Saccharophagus degradans 2-40: one gene and its partner. The main gene of each other region encodes a partner of the protein of the gene in region 2 in a complex. Links are inferred from orthologs where the notes say so. Each region holds a gene or a part of one and is shown on either strand. Other genes may lie near its edges. The genes, in order: SDE_RS16845 and xseA.

The links.
Region 1: the proteins of xseA (region 2) and SDE_RS16845 are in contact, whole or in part, in a cryo-EM structure (PDB 8TXR), measured with the Escherichia coli proteins. The link is inferred for Saccharophagus degradans 2-40 from one-to-one orthologs.

The regions. Positions count from the first base shown.
Region 1 is NC_007912.1:4,096,127-4,099,239, reverse strand. What follows is about bases 117-2,982. They hold SDE_RS16845 (exodeoxyribonuclease VII small subunit), read right to left. Parts: upstream 1,735-2,982; coding sequence 1,498-1,734; downstream 117-1,497. Other genes in these bases: SDE_RS16835 (flagellar motor protein MotB), read left to right, coding at 2,812-2,982; pomA (flagellar motor protein PomA), read left to right, coding at 2,020-2,781; SDE_RS16850 (polyprenyl synthetase family protein), read right to left, coding at 603-1,490; hisI (phosphoribosyl-AMP cyclohydrolase), read right to left, coding at 117-463. Also shown: SDE_RS16860 (phosphoribosyl-ATP diphosphatase), read right to left, coding at 1-77; more of hisI, read right to left, coding at 77-116; more of SDE_RS16835, read left to right, coding at 2,983-3,113. UniProt on the Escherichia coli protein: Bidirectionally degrades single-stranded DNA into large acid-insoluble oligonucleotides, which are then degraded further into small acid-soluble oligonucleotides.
Region 2 is NC_007912.1:1,880,317-1,883,400, reverse strand. Bases 1-2,837 are described here. They hold xseA (exodeoxyribonuclease VII large subunit), read left to right. Parts: upstream 1-655; coding sequence 656-2,020; downstream 2,021-2,837. Other genes in these bases: SDE_RS07625 (monovalent cation:proton antiporter-2 (CPA2) family protein), read left to right, coding at 2,086-2,837; guaB (IMP dehydrogenase), read right to left, coding at 1-426. Outside these bases: more of SDE_RS07625, read left to right, coding at 2,838-3,084. UniProt on the Escherichia coli protein: Bidirectionally degrades single-stranded DNA into large acid-insoluble oligonucleotides, which are then degraded further into small acid-soluble oligonucleotides.

The DNA of each region.
Region 1 (3,113 bases), 2.2 Mb from region 2 along the record:
TCGCCAGAGGCCTTGCGCTCTGCAAGTACTTGATCTAACAGGCCCAATACTTTACTAACATCTAGCGTACTGGTCATTAATATATCTCTTTTGGGTCTTTAAGTACGGGGTCGGTTGCAACCCACTTACCGTTTTGAAGTTCTCTGTAGAAACACGACTCACGTCCAGTATGACACGCAATTCCACCCATTTGTTCGACGTCCAACACTATCACATCGGCATCACAATCTAACCGAATACTTTTAACATGCTGGGTAAAGCCCGAGGTTTCGCCTTTGCGCCACAATTTGCCCCTAGAGCGGGACCAATAAACAGCTATGTTTTCTTGTGCGGTAAGGCTTAGGGATTCTCGGTTCATCCACGCCATCATCAATACTGTGCCGGTTTTGGCATCGCGTGCAATGGCGGGCACTAGGCCGTCGCTTGTCCAGGTTATTTCGTCTAAAAATGTAGAGTCTGTCACGGGTTACAATCTTTATGTGTTGGTGTGGTTGGCAGGCAACCGCACACAGTGTGTGAATAGCGACATTATAAGGCTGTTGGTTGCGCTTGCACCATCTGTATATACCGCTCTAACTAGGGTTGAGTCGCAATAATTGGGCTTAATGGTCGCGCTGCACAATATATGTCGCCAACTGGCGTAGTATATCCGCTCGCTCGTCAAAATCTTTGATCGACGCCAAAGCCTGCTGCAAAAGTTCGCTCGCCTTATGTTTGGCGCCATCTAAACCAAGGAGTGATACATAAGTTGGCTTGTTGCGCTCTGCATCGGCGCCAGCTTCTTTGCCCAATGTGGCTGTATTGGCGGTAACGTCGAGTATGTCGTCTTGCACCTGAAACGCCAAGCCAATGGCGCTGGCATATTGGCGTAATTGCGCGGTTTGGGTGGGGGTAGCACCGGCGGCAATCGCGCCCATTTCTACGCTTGCGCTGATGAGTGCGCCTGTTTTGTGCTGGTGCATGGTTTCTAAGTGTTGCAAATCTACGCTTTTATCAACCGCGGCAAGATCGATAGCTTGCCCCAAAACCATGCCGCTAGCGCCAGAGGCCTTCGCAAGTGCGGCAATTGCCTGTAATGCAGCGCTTGCAGGCATGTGCTGGCTATTCGCTAGCCATTCAAAAGCTTGGCACTGTAGCGCGTCACCCGCGAGTATAGCTGTTGCCTCACTGTAGGCAATATGACAGGTGGGTTGGCCTCGGCGCAATGCGTCGTCATCCATTGCCGGTAAATCGTCGTGAATAAGGCTATAGGTGTGAATGGCCTCTATTGCGCAGGCGCAATCGTCGGCGGCCGCAGATATGCCGCCAGTTGCGTAGGCTGCGGCATACACTAATACGGGGCGTACACGTTTACCGCCCAGCAATAAGCTGTAGCGCATGGCTTCTATTAGGTCGGTGTTGTAGTGCTTTAGGCCGATTAAGCGTTCTTCTAGCAAACCGTTAGTGTGCTCGCGGTACTTGGCAAGAAAGTGGGTCAATTCTGTGCTCATGCCTGAATTAACCTTCGCTATCAAACGGCTGGCTGCTAATTTCACCGTTTTGTTCGGTGAGCAGTTGCACTTTTTGCTCGGCTTCTTGGAGTGCTGTTTGGCAGTGACGGGTTAGCGCTATGCCTTCCTCAAACGTTTTTAGGGAATCTTCTAGGCTTAAATCGCCTTTTTCTAGATCCGTCACTAATTTCTCTAGGGTTTGTAGGGATTCTTCAAAATTTAACGCTTTCTTCTTGCTTGCCAAGGTCGCAGCCCTATGGTTGTGATTAAAAAATAAGCGGAATGCGCGATAGGCTCGCCGTTTTCGCGGAATGCAAACACTACCTAAGCGCGAACGGTCGGTCAACGCTCAAATAATACCCTCTACTGCCGATAACCTGTTAAACGCTGGCAGTTAGATCATTTGATTGGAAGTAAAGTGCGAAAAACTGTCTAGACTTAAATAGGGCAGAGCGATGCTTTTGCACAGCCACCAAATACTTTTGTTGACCACCTTCTGTGGTCCCTGTGACATGACGAGGAATACCCAGTGGATTTAGCCACGATAGTCGGCCTAATTGGCGCCTGCGCACTCATTGTTATCGCAATGTTGATGAGCGGCGAATTAGGTATGTTTGTTAATGGCCCTTCTTTAGTGATTGTATTTGGGGGGACCATCTTTGCCTGTATGGCTAAATTCAGTTTGGGTACCTACCTAAGTGCTATGAAAATTGCCGGCAAAAGCTTTACCAATAAATTGCCAGACCCGAATGCGCTTATTGAAGAAGTTGTTGCTCTGGCTGACGAGGCCCGAAAAGGTGGGTTACTGTCATTGGAAGGCAAAGAGGTAAGCAGTGATTTCCTGCAACGAGGCATACAGCTGTTGGTAGATGGGCACGATCCGGACGTTGTGAAAGCGCTACTTTCTAAGGATAAAAACCAAGCGGTTGAACGGCATAACGTTGGGGCCACTATTTTCGCTTCGATGGCGGACATGGCTCCAGCCATGGGAATGATCGGAACTCTTATTGGTCTTGTTGCCATGCTTGCAAACATGGATGACCCCAAGGCCATTGGACCTGCGATGGCGGTTGCGCTGCTAACTACGCTTTATGGTGCGGTAATCGCGAACGCCTTGTGCGGGCCTATAGCCGATAAGTTAAAGCAGCGTGCAATCGACGAAGCTATGATCAAAAGCTTGGTGATCGATGCGCTTATTGCTATTCAAAACGGTCAAAACCCTCGTGTTATCGACTCTTTATTGCGCAACTATTTACCCGAAGGTAAAAGGGAGGTAGCGGACGCCGACTAGGCCTTAGCCTACCCGCGTTAGGTATAGCCTATGAGTGATGAAGACGAGAATAAATGCGACTGCCCGGCAGGGTTACCGCCCTGGATGGGCACCTTCGCCGATTTGATGTCGCTGTTGATGTGCTTTTTCGTATTGCTGCTTTCATTTTCGGAAATGGATGCGATGAAGTTTAAGCGCCTTGCTGGGTCTATGGCGCAAGCTTTTGGTGTGCAAAATAAACTAAACGTAACTGACATCCCCAAGGGCACCAGCATTATTGCGCAAGAGTTTAGCCCTGGCCGCCCGGAGCCGACGCCCATTAACGAGATATGGCAAAAGACCGACGACCTGAC
Region 2 (3,084 bases):
GGTTTCGAAACGCACATCTCGACCGGTAACAATACCCACCAAATCGCCGTTATCTAAAACCGGCACACCAGAAATATTGTGCTGACGGGTAAGGGCAATAAGGTCTTTAATCGAGCAGCTAGAATCGATAGTGATGGGGTTTTTAACCACACCAGCTTCAAATTTCTTAACGGCACGCACTTGTTCCGCTTGTTTTTCGATGGTCATGCTTTTATGAATAATACCAATACCGCCCTCTTGCGCTAATGCAATAGCTAAACGGGCCTCGGTAACGGTATCCATAGCAGCGGATAACAAGGGGATATTAAGCGTGATTTCTCGGGTTAGCCGGGTTTTCAAATCCACATCTTTTGCTGTGACATTAGAATAACCGGGAACCAGCAGTACGTCGTCAAACGTGAGCGCTTCCTGAGCAATCCTTAACATAGGAGTAACTACCTCAAGAGTCATGAGTAGAGCCTGCAATGGCGTTTTAAGGTAAGCCAGTGCCTGCGAGATAAACGAGCAATTATACGCGTTTGCACCATCTTTGGTAAACACGAAAAGTCGCCCTAAATGAACAAACACGCGCGAAAGTGCAAGCGCAACCAGTAAATGTGCCGGAAATTTCATTCTAGGCATGCCAAAGCAATCCAAAACCGCCTAGAATGCCCGCATGCAAAACGATATTTTTAGCCAAACCAACCAAATTACAGCCAAGCGTGGCGGCGAGCGCAAAACTTTTTCTGTGGAAGAGCTTAACCGCAGAGTAAAAGACCTGCTTGAAGTACACCTGCCCCTTATTTGGGTAGAAGGTGAAATTTCTAACTTTAGCGCCCCTGCCTCTGGCCACTGGTACTTCACCCTAAAAGACGAGCGCGCACAGGTGCGCTGTGCCATGTTTAAGGGCCGCAACCAGCAGGTAAAATTTCGCCCAAAAGCGGGCGATAAAGTGCTGCTGCGCGCCCGCGTAAGCCTGTATGAGGGTCGCGGCGATTTTCAGCTTATTGCCGAGCACATGGAAGAGTCTGGGTTTGGCCTATTACAACAGCGTTACGAAGCCCTAAAAGCACAGTTACTAAATGAAGGCCTGTTTAACGAGGCAGATAAACAACCGATTCCCACACTGCCAAACCATATAGGCATTATCACATCGCCCACAGGGGCTGCCGTGCGGGATGTACTATCGGTATTACAGCGCCGCTTCCCCAGTATTCCGGTAACGGTGATCCCTGCCCCTGTGCAAGGGGATGACGCGCCCGCAAAACTCATACAGGCAATAGACATTGCCGAGAATTCAGGCCTTTTTGATGTGCTTTTGCTGTGCCGCGGCGGCGGCTCGATAGAAGACTTATGGGCCTTTAACAATGAAGCGCTGGCGCGCCGCATTTACGAATGCGATATACCCATTGTGAGCGCAGTGGGTCACGAGGTAGATTTTACCATTGCCGACTTTGTTGCAGATTTACGCGCCCCCACCCCTTCGGCTGCGGCTGAACTGCTGTGCCCAAACAAAACAGATATCGACCAATTGCTACAACATTTTGCCAAGCAGCTTAAACAGCGCCTACACCAGCGTTTAAGCCAATACGCTCAGGCAGTAAATCACCTGCGCACAAGGCTAAAGCACCCTGGCGAGCGCCTAAATGCGCGAGCGCAACAATTGGATCAATTAGAAATTCGTCTTACCCGCGCCATACAGTTGCGCTTACAAAAAGACGGCACCACACTTAGAAACCGCGAGCAGCGCTTAACCCAGCAGCACCCTCAAAAGTTGCTTGCGCAGCATCAAAAAGATCTCGCAAAACTTCGCTTACAATTAAACCAAGCCATTAGCCGTTTGCTAGATAAAAAAACAGACAGACTGCAAAGAGCCGTTGCACTGCTTGATATTGCTAGCCCCCTGGCAACCCTTAAGCGCGGCTACTCCATAACGACTAAGGCTGACGGCACGGTTATACGCACGCCGGCCGACACCCCAAAAGGCGAAACCATTCATATTAAGCTTGCCGAGGGTGAACTATCCGCAAAAATTAACTAGTTAAATACTAAGCTAACCACAAACAACTAACACGTTGATACAGGAACACAACATAGGCGTATATGATGGAAGCAGAACACACATCGATGACCATTCCCTACCTGTACGAGACCATCGCCTTTTTACTTACCGTTGTTATAGTTGTACCCCTATTTAAACGTATAAAAATGAGCCCTATTCTGGGCTATTTAGCCGTAGGAGCTATTATTGGCCCTTACGGCGCAGCTGTTATTCACGATGCTAACGCCGTACAACACTTCGCCGAACTCGGCGTGATAATTTTACTGTTTACCATCGGTTTAGAGCTTTCATTTGCGCGCTTAAAAAGTTTCTCCAAGCTTATTTTTGGCTTGGGAGCGGCGCAAGTATTAGTAAGCGCAAGCATAATTAGCGGCTTAGCATTTTGGTGGGGCAATACCATCGAAGCGGCCGTTATTATCGGCTTGTGTTTGGCGCTTTCTTCCACTGCCATGGTGATGCAGATTTTGCACGAGCGCAGCGAAAGTGCCACCACCTATGGTCGAGCAAGCTTTGCCATTCTGCTCTTTCAAGATTTAGCCGTTGTCCCTATTTTAATTTTGCTCACCATACTCGGCGATACATCCAGTGGCGATAGCAGCCTATGGCTAACGGTGGGCAGCGCCCTTTTAAAGGCAGCCATCACTATTGGCTTTATTATTTTTGTGGGCCGCTTTTTGTTGAGTTTTTTATTCCGCCACGTCGCCCGCTTGCGCAATATTGATGTGTTTACCGCCCTTATGCTGCTGGTTATTCTCGCCACCTCTGTGATTACCGGCCTTGCGGGCTTATCTATGGCACTGGGTGCATTCCTCGCCGGCTTATTGCTCGCAGAAACCGAGTTTCGCCATCAAATAGAAAGCGAAATCGCCCCGTTTAAAGGCTTATTTTTAGGCCTGTTTTTTATGGGCGTGGGCATGAATTTAGACCTGGTTATGGCCTTCGAGTACGGCGTATGGGTTGTATTATCGGTTGTGGGTTTACTAGCCTTAAAAGCAACCATTGCCACACTATTTGCACGCTTATTTGGGTTAAGCTGGCAAGAT